One region of the Polaribacter sp. AHE13PA genome, then DNA from elsewhere that is predicted to be linked to it. Evidence: riboswitches for the same ligand, from Rfam matches in the RefSeq annotation. Region 1 holds a riboswitch; the other holds the start of a gene.
What was found. A riboswitch is a leader RNA that binds a small molecule or an ion and turns the genes downstream of it on or off. The one in region 1 is predicted to bind thiamine pyrophosphate.
Positions count from the first base shown of each region.

Region 2: another riboswitch for thiamine pyrophosphate. It lies ahead of thiS (sulfur carrier protein ThiS); the one in region 1 lies ahead of H0I28_RS15140 (TonB-dependent receptor).

Region 1 is NZ_CP058985.1:3,540,872-3,550,840, reverse strand. Features, by position in the region: gene H0I28_RS15165 (phosphotransferase) at 1-133, opposite strand, end outside; gene H0I28_RS15160 (nucleoside hydrolase) at 135-1,046, opposite strand; gene H0I28_RS15155 (SusD/RagB family nutrient-binding outer membrane lipoprotein) at 1,186-2,634, opposite strand; gene H0I28_RS15150 (SusC/RagA family TonB-linked outer membrane protein) at 2,639-5,899, opposite strand; gene H0I28_RS15145 (DUF2064 domain-containing protein) at 5,963-6,655, opposite strand; TPP riboswitch at 6,955-7,045, shown strand; gene H0I28_RS15140 (TonB-dependent receptor) at 7,178-9,499, shown strand; gene H0I28_RS15135 (hypothetical protein) at 9,799-9,969, shown strand, end outside.
Region 2 is NZ_CP058985.1:1,362,192-1,372,160, reverse strand. Features, by position in the region: gene H0I28_RS05960 (proline dehydrogenase family protein) at 1-694, shown strand, start outside; gene H0I28_RS05955 (LETM1 domain-containing protein) at 694-996, shown strand; TPP riboswitch at 1,075-1,169, shown strand; gene thiS (sulfur carrier protein ThiS) at 1,219-1,422, shown strand; gene thiC (phosphomethylpyrimidine synthase ThiC) at 1,472-3,331, shown strand; gene H0I28_RS05940 (thiamine phosphate synthase) at 3,532-4,128, shown strand; gene H0I28_RS05935 (hydroxymethylpyrimidine/phosphomethylpyrimidine kinase) at 4,463-5,227, shown strand; gene thiE (thiamine phosphate synthase) at 5,224-5,829, shown strand; gene H0I28_RS05925 (thiazole synthase) at 5,934-6,704, shown strand; gene thiH (2-iminoacetate synthase ThiH) at 6,709-7,818, shown strand; gene moeB (molybdopterin-synthase adenylyltransferase MoeB) at 7,862-8,911, shown strand; gene typA (translational GTPase TypA) at 9,035-9,969, shown strand, end outside.

The DNA of each region.
Region 1 (9,969 bases):
GCAACACCACATTCATATTACCTTCTCCTGGTTTTTCTGCGGATAAAATTTCTTCAGACTCCTTTAAAAAATTGATTTCTAATAGAAATTCTTTGATGATTTTTAAATCTGTATGTATATCAATATACTTCATATTATAATTTATTAAGGTGTTTCCAAAAAGCTTTTTCCATTGCTTTTTTATCTAAATCTGTGTACACACCAATAGTTCTTTTTGTGTTTTCTTTTGGTGTTTGTAAAGGCGTTATCGTTGCATATTCCGAATTAATTAAAGCCTCAATAAGAGCAACGTCCCACATTACCCATTTTTTCTTTTTAGGATCTTTTTTTGTCCACCAACGATTGTATGTATCCCAACGATCTACTAAGATGTCTTTAATGCCGCCTTTTCCTTTTAACTGCTTATCTATCGTTTTCTTTTTAAAAACTAAATGCTGAGAAGTAGTTGCCGTCATTACATTAAACTCTAAATTAACCGTATTTAAAAGTACATCCACTGCAAGTGGATCATTACCCGAATTGAATTCTTTTTTGTTATACGTGTTTGTTTTTACCGTGTGCCAAAAACCAAGATAATTTACACGGATTTTAGAAATGATAGAAGGATCTTCTAAAATTGCAGAAGCAACATTGGTACAAGATCCCAAAATAACCAAATCTAACTTTTCGTTACCTTTCATTTCGTGTGCTTTTTCTATAATAAATTTAGAAGCTTCCGAAGGAGAAGGCGTTGTCATAGATGCTAACGGAACGTTACTACCTAAAGGCAATTTAATCTCTGCGTGGTTCATCACTTTAATGATTTGCTCATTAATAGCCTGACTTTCACCAACCGTATTTTCTGTTGCTTGTGGTGATGTATGAAACTGTGCAGAAGTAATACCTAAAAGATTAAATGCAGGTTCATTTATTGCACGAACCAACGCAAAAAGGTCATCAACCTCATTTGCTGTGTCTGCATCTATAATTAAATGTATCGGTTTTTGTTGTGCTTCTGCAAAAGCTGTAACAAATAAAAAAGTTATGAATATATATATCGTTTTCATGTAATTGGTCATTATTATATATGATGTTTAATTTTAAGATGATAACCTAAAGTTTTATATGTAGATTTTAACCCCACATTTTATATGTCGAAAATTATAGGATTACATATCTTTATTTCTAATTTAAATATTAAATAAATTAATCTTTCTCCCACCAACCTTTACTATTAATATTGTCTCCACCAATTCTTTCTGCAACTTCTTTATAATTAGCGTTGTTAGAAGCTTGTTCTGACTCTGGATACAAATAACGAACTGGGTAACGGCCTTGATTAAGATTATCTGGACCAGCTACTAAATTAGGAATTCCTGTTCTACGAATATTAAACCAAGCTTCATGACCTACAGAAATTAAACTCAACCATTTTTGAGTCATAATTTTTGTGATATCTTCTTCACTTCCATCTAAAGCAATAGCAGTTCTTGTAAAATAATCTGTAGGAATTTCTGTATTGTAATAATCAAAACTAGCTGCAATTCCGTTTTGGTAATACGTATTTGCATCACCAGAAATAAAACCTTTTACAACAGCTTCTGCCAAAGCAAATTGGGTTTCGGAATATTGCATGTATTGTGCATCTACGCCATTAGGAGTATCTCTAAAAATAGTTCCGAATAAAGAAATATTATTTAAATCTACACCACTAGCGGCAATACTATTACTAGATTGTCCGTTTAATAAACCATGAAATTCTGCGGTTGTATTAGCAGTTGCATTTGTAGGCTTATATAAAACTGCCATTCTAGGATCGTTCCAAGATTTTAAAATTTCTTCTACAGTAATCGTCATGGTATGTTCATTATTAATACCAGAAGCTGCATTAAATAAAGGAAACTGATTTGGTGATGTACTTAAATAAGGAAGAACAGCATTATCGTTGTTAGACTGCATGATGTTACCGGAATCTGCCAAAGTTTGTAAATCTGAAAAATCACTTAAACGTTTACTAATACGCACTAGATAACGGACTTGCAAAGAGTTGGCAAATTTTATCCATTTACTTAAATCGCCATTAAATAAAACATCACCTTCAATAATAGCATTGTTGTTTTCTAATGTTGCTGCAGCATTTTTTAAAGTAGCCAAAATACCTGTTTCAGAATCTGTATAAATACTTTCTTGCGTGTCATATTTAGGCGAAAAAACACCATCAATAGCTCCTAAAGCTGCTGTATACGGAACATCATTCCATAAATCGGTAAGTTGAGAGAATAAATAACTTTTCATAATATCACCAACTGCATTATAAGCACTGTTTGTGGTTTCTGAATTTTGTATCGATTCTATGTCAGAAAGCAAACCAAAAATAGCGTTCCAATACTCGCTATTAGATCCCATTTCATAACGATCTATACGTTCAAACTCAATACTAGCCGAAAATTGAGCTAAATAATTGGCTTGTCTAAAGCCTTGATCGAATGCATTTAAATCTGAAGAAACCGAAAGAACATTGGTTAATAAAAACTGCGGAGCAACAGATTCTGGGTTATTGTTATTTGTATTAATTTCTTCGAAATCTTTAGTACACGCAGTAAAAAATGTACTAAAAATGAAGACTCCTAAAAATATATTTTTATAATTTTTCATTTTCTTAAAATTCAGTTTTAATACTTACTCCTAAACTTCTTGTAGATGGGTATGAGAAATCTTCTACACCCTGTGTTGTACTTTGTCCTTGTAAAGCATTTAGTTCAGGATCAAAGTGAGGGTTTTCTGTAAATAAGAATAAATTACTACCTGTTAACCCTATTTTTATTTTTTGAAAACCAATTCTATTGACTAAGCTTTTATTAAACTTATAATAAATACTTAGTTGTCTTAATTTTAAATAAGAAGCATCATATAATGCACTTGCCTCATTACCACGATCAAAAAAGCTATTATTGTATGTTTGTGCAGAAACATTAGTAGTGTTTGCAACATACTGTGGTGCTGTATCTGTACCTATATTAACTACACCGTTACCTACAATACCGGTTTCTCTACCTATTAAAGTTTCTTGTAATACACCAGAAGTGCTTCCTAAAGCTTTAGTTCTTGAAACGATTGTTCCTCCTTGTCTCCAGTCGAATAAAAAGGATAGGTTAATATTTTTATAGGTGAAATTATTATTAAAACCTACTTGAAAATCTGGATTATAATTTCCTAATAAGCGTAAATTAGGGTCTTGTACAGGTAAACCATTAGCATCATGAAGAATTTCTCCATCGATTTCTACAAAACCAGTACCAAACATATCTCCAACACGACCACCTTCTTGGGCAATATAAAAAACACTATTAGATCCGCCAGAACCAGAAAACACGTCTGCAGAACCTGTTACAAATTGATCTACTCCTTCGGGTAATTCTGTAACAATACTTCTAGAAGTAGAAAAATTTACAGAACTTTCCCATTTAAAATCTTTCTTTTTAATTAGAATACTACTCAATAAAACTTCTAATCCTCTAGTACGAACTTCACCTCCGTTTATATTAAAATTACCGAAACCACTCGCTTGAGAAATAGGACTAGATATAATTTGATCTACACTAGTATTTTGATAAGCAGAAACATCTACTTGCAAACGGTTGTTTAAAAACCAAGCTTCAATACCAGTTTCTAGAGCATTTAATCTTTCTGGTTTTAAATTTGAGTTCTTTAGTACATTCTCATTGGTTACACGAAAATTGGTTCCGTAATTTTGATTTAATAAAAAGTTCTGGTTGTTTTGATAAGGATCTGTATCATTACCAACACTAGCGCCACTAAAACGAAGTTTTAAGAAAGAGATTGCTTCTGGTAATGTCACTAATTTACTAATTACAGCACTTACGCCGGCAGAATAATATCCAAAAGAATTGTTATTGGCTGGTAAAGTACTACTCCAATCATTTCTATACGAAACATCAAAATAAAGAGCATCTTTATAGTTTAAATTACCAGTTGCATATACACTATTTATTCTTTTAGTAAACGTATTACTTTCTGCAACCAAAGCAGCTTTGGAGTTTGCAAGTGTAAAAATATCTGGAATAGCTAGTTGAGGTGCTAAAGTATAACTGTATTCAATTTCTTGATCAAAACGGTTAGCACCTGCACTTACATTATATTTCCAATTATCATTAATTACATCATCATAAGAGATTAATACATCTGTGTTTAATTCTTTAAAAAACACATTGTCTTCTCTGTAAGAACCTTCTAGATTAGCATTGGTACTTACAGCACGCCTAAACGCTCGTTTATCATTATATGTATCTAAACCAGTACGTACCGTTGCAGTTAATTTGTCTGTAATATTGTAAACGGCAGCGGCGTTTCCTAAAAATCTGTTTTTATTAAAACTATTGGTGTTTTCAAAAACAGTTAAATAAGGGTTTGTTAACCAGTTGTAGTTTATATCAAAATGTTGAGAACCTTCTTGTCCTGCTTGCCAATAATTTCTAAAAGAATCAATATTTGCTTGTCTACCTGTCCAATTAAAGCCATAAAGAGGGTTTTCGTATCCGTATCCTAAATTAGGACGGTTACCACTTCTTGTATTAATATAATTAACAAAAGCATTTACATGTAACTTTTCGTGTACTTCTTGGTTTAAACTTAAAGAGATACCATCTCTTTTTAAATCGGTATTAGGTACAATTCCTTCGTTTATTAAATTACTATACGAAAACCTACTACTTCCTTTATCGCCAGAAGAGCTAATAGCAATATTATTTTGCTTAGTAATTCCGGTTTTAAAAAAATTACGTACGTTATTAGGGTTAGAAACCCAAGCAGTAGGTGTAATAGGCGTTAAAGTTCCGTCTGCTTGTGTTCTTGCAATAACGTCTCCAGCACGAACCGTGTTTCCGTTAATATCTACAGATGGACTATCAAACTGGTTGATTAAAAAACCTTGATCTAAACGTGGGCCATAACTACTTAAACCACCATCGTTAACGCCAGCGCCAGCACCATTTTGAAATGAATATTGACCATTAGAACCACCACCATATACATTTTGATAATCTGGTAAGGTTAATAAAGTTTCTAAGGTTAAAGAGCTATTAATACTAACACCTAAACCTTTTTTCTTTTTACCTCTTTTAGTAGTGATTAATACCACTCCGTTAGCGGCTCTTGCACCATATAAAGCAGCAGAACCTGCTCCTTTTAAAATAGAGATAGAAGCAATATCATCTGGACTAATTTCAGAAGCTCCGTTACCATAATCTACTTCTTGTAATGAGCCATCATTTACTAAATCACTTGTAATTTGCTCATTACTAATAGGCACACCATCAACAACAAATAAAGGTTGGTTAGAGCTACTTAAAGAGTTCTCTCCACGAATAACAATACGAGAAGAAGATCCTACACCAGAAGAACCATTGGTTACTTTTACACCAGCAACTTGTCCGGCAAGGCTATTTACCACGTTCGTAAGCGTAACTTCTGTAAGAGCAGCAGGTTTTATAGTGGTTACGGAAGAAACTAAAGATTGTTTTTCTCTTTTAATTCCTAAAGCAGTAATTACAACTTCGCTTAACGTTTCTTGCTGAAATGAAGCCGGAAACAATAGCAATTTTACCACCGACTCTTCATTAGAACGAACATCTACCATATCTGAAATAGTGGTTCCGTATGTTTTATTTCCATCAAAAATAACTTGATAACCATTTAAAACGGGAATGGAGTTAAAAGAAGCTTTACCTAATTCGTTTGTGGTATTTTTTACTTCATAACCTTGTTGATCGTTAACAAGCGTAACGCTTATATTTTTAATTGGTACTTTGGTATTATAATCTATGGCATAAACCACAAGATCTCCTTGGGCGCTTAGGCTAATAGTAAATAGCACAAGTAAGCCGAAAAATAAATTCTTCATTAGTTTGAGTTAAAATGTATGTAAAATAATAAGTCCTGTTTTTACAGAAAATTGTACTTATAATTAATTACAAACCAATGGTGGTCCTTTATTGTATAGGTGGTTTAAAGAAGCTTCTTTAAATTTTTGTAGAATGAATTTGCTTACTTTTAAAATTACTACTTGTAGGTTTTGTAATAATTTAAGTGCTTCTATTTTTAGAAAAGAAAGAGAAGCAATGTTTTTAGAAATATCTAACTCTTCATCTAAATCGTATAAACAAGGAAGTGTAACAGTTGCTATTTCTTTTTCTGATAAAAGTGTTTTTAACTCTTTATATAATGTTGATGATTCCCAAGAAAGCGAAAGAAAATCTGCTGCATTAAATTGGTCTTTACGTAAACCTAAAAGATAGAAACCACCATCGTAAGAAGGACCAACAGGTATTTGATTGTTTTCTACTGATTCTATGGCAGCAAGAAGATGCTTTTTTTCTAAACCTAAAGTATCGTTACCAACCGTTATAACATTATCATACCCTTTTTTAAAAATTTCTGAAACGGTATTTACATAACGTTCTCCAAAATTATTTCCTTTTTGATCTTTCTCTGTGTAATGAAAATAGTCTACACCTAAAGAACTAACTTTTTCTTTAATAAGAGCATTCAGTTTGCTAACCGTATCCTTTTTTTGAAGGAAAGGCTTACGTAAATTTTCTGCTTCTTGCGAAAGCGAAAAAATAAGAATTGCAGTTTTAGAATGTTTTAAATCTATCAAAAATCTATTTTAAAATCTAACAGTCGTAATTATATAAAGCAAATTACAAAAGCTAAAATAATATTTAACAGCTAAGTTACTCGTTTTTAGATAAATCATTTTTGAGTTTAAATTTTATTTTAGGAAATGTAATTGCTTTTACAAAATACTGAAATTGGTAACTAAACTTAGCCCTGATAGCAGCGGCATCCTTTTTTTTGTTTTTTTCAAAAAAAAGATATAGCGAAAAGCAGGAAATAGCTTCTAAAAAAAGTGCTTTTGTTATTCTCTATGTCAAAAAACTGAGGTAATTTTGCAGCGTTCTCATAAAGGGGTGCTTTAAAAAGCTGAGATCATACCCATTGAACCTAGAACAGGTAATGCTGTTTAGGAAACTAGTACTTTAAAAAAGTGTAAAAGCTTTTTATAGGTGCAGAAGTATAAGCTTCAATAATTAATTATTCAACATAAATCACAAGAATAATTACCTCTTTTTATTCGTTTTAAATTTTTTAAAATGAAAAAAATCACATTTTTTTATTCTTGTTTACAAGCATTCTTGTAAACGCCCAGACATTTACACTTAACGGAAAAGTAGTAGATGAAAACAATGATTCTTTGCCAGGAGCAACCATTTTGGTACAAGAAACTAAGAAAGGAACCGTTACGGATTTTGATGGAAAGTTTAGTGTAGATCTTCTTAAAGGAGCTTATACCATTCAGGTTTCATTTATGGGTTACAAAACAGTTTCTAAAGAAATTTCTTTATCACAAAATAATACAATTGCGTTTTCTTTAGTACCAAATTCAACAGTTTTAGAAGAGGTTTTGGTTTCTGCTGTTCGTGTAAATGCAGATGTGCCTGTTACGTTTTCTAACCTTTCTAAAAAGGAAATTGCAACCCGTAATTTAGGTCAGGATATTCCTATTTTACTAAATTACATGCCTTCTGTGGTTTCTTCTAGTGATGCTGGTGCAGGTGTTGGTTACACATATATGAGCGTTCGTGGTTCTAACGGAGAGCGAATTAATGTTACCGTAAACGGAATACCTTATAACGATGCCGAAAGTCATGGTTCTTTTTGGGTAAATTTAAGTGATTTTGCTTCTTCTACAGAGAATTTACAATTACAACGTGGAGTTGGAACCTCTACAAATGGTTCTGGTGCTTTTGGTGCAAGTTTAAATATTTTGACAGATGCGGTTTCTGAAGAGGCTTCTGCAGAAATATCGAACTCTTTTGGTTCTTACGGAACAAGAAAACATACTGTAAAATTTAGTACTGGTAAAATTAATGAGCACTTTGAAGTTGCCGGACGTTTGTCTAACATTAAATCTGATGGTTATGTAGATAGAGCTTCTGCCGATTTAAAATCTTACTATTTACAAGCAAGTTATACGGATGAAAACACGTTGATAAAAGCAATTACTTTTGGAGGTAAAGAAGTTACTTACCAAGCTTGGGAAGGTTTAACTGCAGATCAATTAAAGGAAGATAGAAGACAAAACCCGTATACGTACGAGAATGAAGTAGATGACTATGACCAAAACCATTATCAATTACATTGGAATGAAAAATTGAATGAAAATTGGTCTACAACCTTAGGTTTAAACTACACAAAAGGTGCTGGTTTTTTTGAGCAATTTAAAGAAGAAAGAGATGCAGCAGATTATGGAAATTTAATTGTTGATGGAACAGATGTAATTGTAAGACGTTGGTTAGAAAATGATTTTTATGTAGTAAACTTTAATACCAATTACAAAACAGATAAACTTAATTTTATTTCTGGAATTTCGTATTCTAATTATACTGGAGATCATTTTGGTGAAGTAATCTGGGGAGAAGATTTAGCGCCAAATGTAAATATTAGAGATCGTTATTATTTTTCTGATGCAAAGAAAACAGACTTTTCAATCTTTGCAAAAGCTACTTTTGATATTAGCGAGAAATTGTCTGGTTATGCAGATTTACAAGGACGTTTTGTTGGTTACCAAACAAAAGGAATTACTTCTGACATTGCTGCTATTAATGTTGATGCTAATTTTAATTTCTTTAACCCAAAGGTTGGATTAACTTATAAGATTAATGACGATAATAACTTATATACTTCTTTTGCTGTAGCAAATAGAGAACCTAATAGAAATGATTTTGAAGGCGGAGTTACAACACACGAAACTTTAAATGATTTTGAATTTGGATGGCGTTTAAAAAAGGAAAGCGTTAAATTAAATACCAACATCTATTATATGGATTATAAAAATCAGTTGGTTTTAACAGGTGCTTTAGATGATGTTGGTGCGCCAGTAAGAGCAACTTCTGGTAACAGTTATAGACTAGGTTTAGAAATTGATGCAGACATTACTTTAAGCGATCAGTTTTCTATAAAACCAAATGCTGCATTTAGTTCTAATAAAAACGAAGACTTTTTTATAACAAGAAACGGAATTGATACACCAGAAAGTTTAGGAAATACAGACTTATCTTTTTCTCCGGAAGTTGTTGCAGGAAACATGTTTATTTACAAGCCCATAGAGAACTTACAGATTTCATTTTTATCGAAATATGTTGGTAAACAATTTATGAGCAACTTTAGTAGTAAAATTTCTAACAATGATGTTTTAGATGATTATTTTACATCTGACTTAAATATTGTTTATGAAATAAACCCAAATAAGATCTTTAAATCTATTGTGTTTTCGGCTTTAATAAACAACATCTTTAATACAGAATATGTAGACAGAGGTTATTATTATACGTATGATGATACTTGGTCTGATCCAAACCAAATTACAACTCTAGATGGTGCCGGTTATTACCCACAAGCCACTAGAAACTTCTTAGTTGGGATTACTTTAAAGTTTTAAAAAACATCATTTTTAGTCTTTTTTGATTAAAAACAACGCAAAAAACAAACAAAACGAGCATTTTCTATTGAAAATCGCTCGTTTTTTCGTATATTGAAAATTATGAAAAATTCATTTTTATACATTAATAATAACACAAGCATTTATAGTCTCGCTTTTTACGATTTAAAAGGTCATTCTAATAAATCAATTGCACCCGCTTTCTAGTTTTTCTATTCCTTAATTTTTTAAGAAAATTAAACCCGTATTAATCTTCAACTTCATATTAAGTGTTCTTACACTTATTTAAAACTGTACATATGAAAATAATTAAAATACAAAGAAAAACTAAATATCAAAAATACTATTCCTCTGCAATGGGAACTTTAAATTCTAGAGTAACTTATATTAAAAAATATTTTTTAGGAATTCCTATTAAAACCATCCATGAATATCGAGAAACGTATTATGGAGAAGTGAAAACGTGTGAT
Region 2 (9,969 bases), 2.0 Mb from region 1:
TAGAGTGGTAGCACGTTTTCATAAAGTATGTAAAGTAGCCATTCAAAAAGATGTTCCTTTATTAATTGATGCAGAAGAAAGCTGGATGCAAAAAGCTGCAGATGAATTAATAGAAGAATTAATGGAGACTTATAATAAAGAAAAAGCCATCGTTTTTAATACATTACAAATGTATAAACACGACAGAATGGATTATCTAAAAACATTACATGCAAAAGCAAAAGAAAAAGGTTTTTATATAGGAATGAAAGTTGTTAGAGGTGCTTATATGGAAAAAGAGCGAGAAAGAGCAGAAGAAAAAGGCTATGCTTCTCCAATATGTGCAGACAAACAAGCTACAGACATTAATTATGATGCTGCTATTAATTACATGATGGAGCAGCCTAAAATGGCTTTGTTTGCAGGTACTCATAATGAAGATAGTTCTTATTTATTAATGGATTTAGCAAAAAAACATAACATTAAAGAAAACGATAAGCGTTTATGGTTTGGGCAATTATTTGGTATGAGTGATCATATTAGCTATAACTTAGCCAACCAAGGTTATAATGTGGCAAAATACTTGCCTTTTGGACCTGTTAGAGACGTTATGCCTTACTTGATAAGAAGAGCAGAAGAAAATACCTCTGTAGCCGGACAAACAAGTAGAGAGTTAAATCTATTAAAAACAGAAAGAAAGAGAAGAAAATTATAATGACAAGCATTGAAGAAATAAAATTATTAATTTATAGAAATAAGTTAAGGCTTGCTCAAGAATTAAAGCAAAGTAAAGAAGCTGTTTTCTTAATTAAAAAAGCTACACATTCTAATTTAACACCTATAGAAAAGGAAAAAATTAAAATACAGTTATTAGATATTTGTAAAGCAATACCTGCTTTGGCTGTGTTTTTACTTCCTGGAGGTGCCTTGCTATTACCGCTTTTAATAAAATTAATTCCAGATATTCTACCATCTGCATTTCAAGACGATTTGCCAAATGATAAAAAACAGGCTTAATTATATTGGGTTTATAATTTTTTTTAGAATTAAAGCTTAAAACTTCTTTTATATTTAAATAATACAATACATTTGTAAAGTAAACTTTAGGAGTAGCTATTAAATTAGTTTGAGAAAAATCCTTAGAACCTGATTTGGTTAATACCAACGTAGGAAAAAGTTGCTTAGATTTAGTTATACAAAAACTACCTCTCTACGGTTTACAGTAAATATTTAAAAAATATGATTACTATAAAAGTAAACCAAGAAAATCATCAATTTTCAGAAACTTTAGCGTTAGCAGAATTAATTCGTTTTTTAGAAATAAAAACGAACGGAATTGCTGTTGCTATAAATGGCAGTGTAGTTAAAAAAAGCGATTGGTCTTTACGGTTACTTCAAAATAGTGATGAAGTTTTAATTATTAAATCCACACAAGGAGGTTAGTAATTAGACTATTAAAAAACAAACTATTTAATTGATCTAACTAAAATTTATGAAGAGCAAAGACACCGCACCAAAGCAAGACGGAATTACAAGACATCCGTTTCCTAATTCTACAAAAGTATATGTAGCAGGAAAAATTCATCCACAGATTAAAGTCGCAATGCGAGAAATTGCATTGAGTGATACGACAGATTCTATGACGAAAAAGAAAACGCCAAACGAACCTGTTACTGTTTATGATACTTCTGGGCCTTATACAGATCCAAACAAAGAAATTAATATTCATGCTGGGATAGAAAGAATCCGTGAACAATGGATTCTAGACAGAAGAAACGTAGAACAATTAGATGGCTTTTCTTCGGAATATTGCAACGAGCGTTTAAACGATAAAAGTTTAGATCACATGCGTTTTGCCTTATTAAAGAAACCTTTAAGAGCAAAAAAAGGACAAAACGTTACGCAATTGCATTATGCAAAACAAGGTATGATTACTCCAGAAATGGAATACATTGCCATTCGAGAAAACCAACGAATCGATGAAATGACAGAGATTAGAAAGCAGCACAAAGGCGAGCACTTTGGCGCTTCTATTCCAGATAAAATTACGGCCGAATTTGTACGAAGCGAAGTTGCAAGAGGGCGTGCTGTAATTCCATCAAATATCAATCATCCAGAAGCAGAACCTATGATTTTAGGTAGAAACTTCTTGGTGAAAATTAACGCAAACATTGGTAATTCTGCTGTAACATCTTCTATAGAAGAAGAAGTAGAAAAAGCAGTTTGGGCGTGTCGTTGGGGCGCAGATAATATTATGGATTTATCAACAGGAGAAAATATTCATGAAACCAGAGAGTGGATTGTTCGTAATTCTCCAGTACCAATTGGTACTGTGCCAATTTACCAAGCTTTAGAAAAAGTAAACGGCGTTGCAGAAGACTTAACGTGGGAAATTTTTAAAGATACTTTAATAGAACAAGCAGAACAAGGTGTAGATTATTTTACCATTCACGCAGGTGTGTTGTTACGTTACGTACCAATGACTGCAAAACGTGTTACAGGTATTGTTTCTCGTGGCGGTTCTATCATGGCAAAATGGTGTTTGGCACATCATAAAGAAAGCTTTTTGTACACACATTTCGAAGATATTTGCGAAATTTTAAAACAATACGATGTTGCTTTTTCTTTAGGAGATGGTTTGCGTCCGGGTTCTGTAGCAGACGCCAATGACGAAGCACAGTTTGCCGAATTAGAGACTTTAGGCGAGTTAACTCAGATTGCTCGTAAGCACGAAGTACAGTGTTTTATAGAAGGTCCAGGTCACGTGCCAATGCACATGATTAAAGAAAATATGGAAAAGCAAATTGAGGTTTGCGATGAAGCTCCTTTTTACACCTTAGGTCCTTTAACAACAGATATTGCACCAGGGTACGATCATATTACATCGGGAATTGGAGCCGCTATGATTGGTTGGTTTGGTTGCGCAATGTTGTGTTACGTAACGCCAAAAGAACATTTAGGTTTACCTAATAAAGAAGACGTTCGTGTGGGGGTTGTTACCTATAAATTGGCGGCACATGCAGCAGATTTGGCAAAAGGACATCCTGGTTCTCAGCATAGAGATAACGCATTAAGTATGGCGCGTTTTGAGTTCCGTTGGCACGATCAGTTCAATTTAGGACTAGATCCAGAACGTGCTTTAGAATACCACGATGAGACGTTACCTGCCGATGGCGCAAAGGTTGCTCATTTCTGTTCTATGTGCGGACCGAAATTCTGTTCTATGAAAATATCGCAAGAAGTGCGTGATTTTGCTGCTGAGAACGACATTGTAGATAATGAAGTAATTGCTAAAGGTTTCGAAGAAAAATCGAAAGAATTTAAAGAAAAAGGATCAGAAGTGTATTTATAATATAATTAGGAAGTTCCCACGCTTAGAAAAAAAGCGTGGTCGGGCTTTCCGTTATATCTTTTGCTGAAAAAGCAAAAGGATGCCACTGCAATCCCTAACTCAACCAACAGATACGTCATTACAAGAAGTTAAAAATTGTCGTCATTACGAGGAGGTACGACGAAGTAATCTTATCTTTTAAAATCAAAACTAAAAACACTATGATAGTTCTTATTGCACCAGAAGAAGATATTCCGAATGAAATTGACATACTAAACCAGTTGTTCGAACATGGTTTGCGTTTTTATCATTTTAGAAAACCAGAAAAAAACTACGAAGAGCACGTTGCGTATTTAAATCAAATAGATAAAGAATACCATAACAGAATTGTAGTGCATTATCATCATGAGTTAATAAATGAATTCAATTTAAAAGGCATCCATTTTCAGGAACAAAAACGGATAGATTATATAGATAATCCGAGTGAGTATTTTAAAACGCTAAACATGTATGGAAAAACAATTAGTTCTTCTTTTCATGAACCAAAAGTTTTAAAAGATTGTTATTTCGAGTTCGATTACCATTTATTAAGTCCGGTTTTTTCATCGATTTCTAAAGAAGGATACGAAGGCAAAGGTTTTGATGTAAATGATATCAACAAAACCATTGTTGGTATGGGCGGAATTAATTCTGAAACCATACAAGAAACTTTACAACTAGGTTTTAAAGGAGTTGGTGTTTTAGGTGGTGTTTGGAATGCAGAAAACCCCGTAGAAAGTTTTAAAAGTATAAAAGAGAAGTTTTACTCGTTAGTTTAATGATGTGTCATTCCGATTGAGGAACGAAAGAAGGAATCTGTTTGTTGTGTATACTAATAATTGTCTGTCAGTTCGAGTGTTTTTATGAAGTGAGAACGAAATAAAAATGTATCGAGAACATATTTAGAAACACTAAGTCATTTTAAAAAACAGTTACTGATTTGCGTTAAGGATTGAACGGTTTGTTTGAGCTCTTTTTTAGGTGTCAGTTCGAGTGAATTTGTGAAGAATGAACAAATTTGTATCGAGAACAAACCTAAAAAAAGCGAGTAGTGAAAGCCTGACCTAAAAGGGAACGCCATTATTTAAAGAAGTAAAAAATAAAATAAGAAGTTTGAAAACTAAAAACTACATACTAACCATTGCAGGTTTAGATCCATCAAGCGGAGCAGGAATCACATCAGATATCAAAACATTTGAGGCGCATGATTTATATGGGTTATCCGTTTGTACGGCAGTTACGGTTCAAAATGATGTGGAATTTACAAACTGTGTTTGGATAGAGAAAGATATTATTTTACAGCAAATAGAAATGCTTTTTAAACGCTTTTCAATTCCTGTCGTAAAAATAGGAATCATCCAATCTTGGGAAATTCTATTAGAAGTGATTCAAACCTTAAAAAAGTTAAATTCGGATATAAAAATAGTCTTAGATCCTATTTTAAAAGCAAGTGCAGGTTTTACATTTCATACTATTCAAGATTTAGACACTTTCGAAAAAGTATTACTGAATTGTTCTTTTATCACACCAAATTACGATGAAATAAAAGCATTGTTTCCAGATAAAAACATTGAAGAAACGATCGAATTTATATCAGAAAAAACAAATATCTACCTAAAAGGCGGACATAGAACCGATAAAAAAGGATGGGATGAGGTCTATTACAGTAAAATAGTAAAACTGAATATTGCGCCAATAACCACAAAACTCATTTTTGAAAAACATGGCAGTGGTTGTGTTTTATCTGCAGCCTTAGCGGCAAATTTATCAAAAGAGATTCCTTTAGAAGACGCTTGTAGAAACACAAAATTGTATACAGAACAGTTTTTAGGCTCTAACGAATCTTTATTAGGAACTCATAATTATCAAAACGAATGATTCATAAATTACACTATATATCGCAAGGTGAAACGCCCGAAGAGCATTTAGAAAACATACAAAAAGCGTGTGTTGCTGGTGCAGATTGGGTACAATTACGTTTAAAAAATAGCGATGCTAAAACTATTTTAGAAACAGCAAAAGAAGCAAGAGAAATAACAACGCGCTTTAAAGCCAAGTTAATTATAAACGATCATTACAAGGTTGCCAAAGAAATAAAAGCAGACGGAGTTCATTTAGGAAAAACAGATGAATGTCCTTCAAAAGTTCGTGTTTTTTTAGGAATGTCTTACATCATTGGAGGAACAGCAAATACATTAGAAGATTGCAGAAACCTACTAGATAAAAAAGTAGATTATATTGGTTTAGGCCCTTATCAGTTTACAAAAACAAAACAGCATTTAAGTCCGGTTTTAGGTGTCGAAGGATATCAAAATCTATTAGATGAGTTACAATCAGCAACCCCAATTATTGCTATTGGCGGAATTGTTTTAGAAGACGTTGCAAAAATTACAAATACAGGTATTTACGGAATTGCAATTTCTGGAGCCATCACAAAAGATGTAACTAGTATTGCTAAATTTCAAGAAATTTTAAATTGAAAAAGAGAGATGTCAACTAGAGCGGAGTTTAAGTATTAGTGATAGGGGAATCCACTAAGATTAAATTTCGTTCAACCTGATGTCGAATCTAAAAAACATATAAAATGAGTCAAAAATTAAAAATAGCAGATAAAGAATTTACGTCACGTTTATTTACAGGAACAGGAAAGTTTAGTTCATCAAAATTAATGAAAGAAGCCTTATTAGCTTCCGAAAGTGAGTTGATAACAGTTGCTTTAAAAAGGGTAGATGTTCAAAACGAGGAAGATGATATTTTATCACATTTAAATCATAAGCACATTAATTTATTACCGAATACATCTGGAGTTAGAACTGCAAAAGAAGCCGTTTTTGCTGCCGAATTATCTAGAGAAGCTTTAGAAACCAATTGGGTAAAATTAGAAATTCATCCAGATCCAAGATACTTATTGCCAGATCCTATAGAAACGCTAAAAGCAGCAGAAGAATTAGTTAAATTAGGTTTTGTAGTAATGCCTTATATTCATGCAGATCCTGTTTTATGTAAGCGTTTAGAAGAAGTTGGTGTACAATGTGTAATGCCTTTGGGAGCGCCAATTGGAAGTAATAAAGGATTGAAAACAGTCGATTTTTTAGAAATTATTATAGAACAATCTAACGTACCTGTAATTGTAGATGCTGGTATTGGTGCGCCATCTCATGCTGCGTATGCAATGGAATTAGGTGCAGATGCTGTTTTAGTAAATACGGCAATTGCTGTTTCTCAAAATCCTATTGGGATGGCAAAAGCCTTTAAAATGGCAGTAGAAGCAGGTAGAATGGCGTTTGAAGCAAAATTGGCTCCGAGAAGTGAAATGGCGATAGCAAGCAGTCCGTTAACGAGTTTTTTAAATTAAAAATATGAGTCATTTTAAAGAACTTTTCGATACTTATAATTGGGATTTCAGTCTAAAAAGTATTTTTGATAAAACAACTGTTGAGGTAAAACAAGCGTTGGCAAAAGATAAACTCGATTTAGAAGATTTTAAAGCCTTAATTTCTCCTGCTGCAAAACCATTTTTAGAAGAAATGGCGCATAAAAGTCAGTTGCTAACTAAGAAGCGTTTTGGTAATACGATGCAAATGTATGTGCCAATGTATTTGAGTAACGAATGCCAGAATATTTGTACCTATTGTGGTTTTAGTATGACTAATAAAATACCAAGACGAACGCTAACAGATGCCGAAATTTTAAAAGAAGTCGCTTTTTTAAAAGCGAAAGGATATGATCATATATTATTGGTTACAGGAGAAGCAAATAAAACGGTAGGAGTTGAGTATTTTAAAAATGCTATTCAATTAATTCGTTCTCAATTTTCGAATATTACCATAGAAGTACAACCTTTAGACCAAGACGAATATGAGTTGTTGGTAGAAAACGGATTGTATGCAGTTTTGGTGTATCAAGAAACGTATCACAGAGACGAGTATAAAAAACACCATCCGAAGGGCAAAAAATCTAATTTTGATTACCGTTTAGATACTCCAGATCGTTTAGGAAAAGCAGGAGTTCATAAAATTGGTTTGGGTTCTTTATTTGGGTTAGAAGATTGGCGTGCCGATAGTTTTTTTACAGCTTTGCATTTAAAATATTTGCAAAAAACGTATTGGAAAACAAAGTATTCGATTTCTTTCCCAAGATTACGTCCGCATTCTGGTGGATTAGAGCCAAAAGTAGAAATGACAGATTCGGATTTAGTACAACTTATTTGTGCATTTCGTCTGTTTGATGAAGACATAGAATTATCAATGTCCACTAGAGAAAGTGAGGTTTTTAGAAATCACATTGTTAATTTAGGAATTACTTCTATCAGTGCCGAATCTAAAACAAATCCTGGAGGTTATACGGTAGAACCCCAATCTTTAGAACAATTTGAAATTTCTGATGAAAGAAGTACTGAGGACGTTGTACAAATGTTGAAAAATCAAGATTTAGAAGTAGTTTGGAAAGATTGGGAACATTTTAAGTAATCAATTACGACTTTCAAATTACGAATTATAAAGAATAATTATCATGCTTACATCAGAAGAAAAAAAGCAATACAATCGACATTTAATTTTAAATGAAATAGGAGCGGAAGGGCAATTAAAACTAAAGCAAGCCAAAGTTTTGGTTATTGGAGCTGGCGGATTAGGTTGCCCTGTTTTACAATATTTAACTGCTGCTGGTGTTGGTACAATTGGTATTATTGATGACGATGTGGTAGATCAAAGTAATTTACAACGTCAGATTTTATATACAATGGATGATATTGGTTTGTCTAAGTCTAAAACTGCTGCAAAACGATTGTCAAGATTGAATCCGTTTGTAAATTTTGATGTTTATAATGAGAAATTAACCAAAGAAAATGCCATTTTAGTATTCACAAATTATGATATTATTGTAGACGGAAGCGATAATTTTTCGACACGTTATTTGGTAAATGATGCGGCTATAATTACAAACAAACCATTGGTTTATGGATCTATATTTAAATTCGAAGGTCAGGTGAGTGTGTTTAATTATAAAGGAAGCGGTACGTATAGATGCTTGTATCCAACACCACCAAAACCGAACGAATCTCCTAATTGTTCAGAAATAGGAGTTTTAGGTGTTTTACCCGGAATTATAGGAAGTTTACAAGCTAATGAAACTATTAAAATTATTTGTGGAATAGGAGCCGTTTTAGCCAATAAATTATTGATTTATGATTCTCTACAAATGAATCAAATGCTATTGAAGTATGAAAAGGATAGTAAAACCAACGTTACTGCTTTAGAAACAGATTATGATTTTTTCTGTGGAATTTCATCCAAAGAAGAAATCTCTTTAGAAGAACTTCAAAAAAATAAAGAAAAATATAATTTATTAGATGTTCGAGAAATTTGGGAAAGAGAAAAATATCATATCAAAGGGCATCATATTCCTTTAGGTGAGTTATTAGAGCGTTTAGATGAGGTGTATCAAAATAAAGATTTAGTCGTGTATTGTCAATCAGGTGTGAGAAGTGCTAAAGCAATTGAAGTTTTATCGAATCATCATTTTAAGGCAAAACTATTAAATTTAAAAGGAGGTTGCGTCTAATAAAATATATTAAAATAGGATTGTCTTTTACCTTTTTAACACTTAGATAGTTAAAGTTTTTTAGATTGAATGAAATCTTTAAACTAAAAACACTACTTTTGCACGAAATTTAAGAATACATAAATGCAACCAATTAGAAATATCGCTATTATAGCCCATGTCGATCACGGAAAGACAACGTTAGTAGATAAAATTATAGATCAAGCTAAAATCTTAGACGATCGTAAAGAACGTACAGATTTATTGTTAGATAATAATGACTTAGAACGTGAAAGAGGAATTACAATTCTTTCTAAAAACGTTTCTGTGCACTACAAAGACACAAAAATTAACGTAATTGATACTCCTGGTCACGCCGATTTTGGTGGAGAAGTAGAGCGTGTATTAAAAATGGCTGATGGTGTTTTATTATTAGTGGATGCATTTGAAGGACCAATGCCACAAACTCGTTTTGTATTAGGTAAAGCCTTAGAATTAGGATTAACTCCTATTGTAGTTGTTAACAAAGTAGATAAAGAAAACTGTACTCCTGATATCGTTCATGAAAAAGTTTTTGACTTAATGTTTGCTTTAGAAGCTACAGAAGAGCAATTAGACTTTACTACAATTTATGGTTCTGCAAAGAACAACTGGATGAGTACAGATTGGAAAAACCAGACTGAAGATATCGTTCCTTTATTAGATGCTGTATTAGAATCTATTCCTGCAACTAAGTACAATGAAGGTACGCCACAAATGCAAATTACTTCTTTAGATTTTTCTAAATTTACAGGAAGAATTGCTATTGGACGTGTTTTTAGAGGTGACTTAGAAGTTGGTAAAGAATATAGTTTATGTAAAGCTGATGGTTCTACTAAAAAAGTAAGAATTAAAGAATTACACATTTTCGAGGGAATGGGTAAAATTCAAGTAGAAAAAGTACCTTGTGGAGATATCTGTGCAATTACTGGTATTGAAGGATTTGAAATTGGTGATACAATTGCAGATTTAGAAAACCCAGAAGCATTACCAAGAACAGAGATTGACCAACCTACAATGAGTATGTTGTTTACAATTAA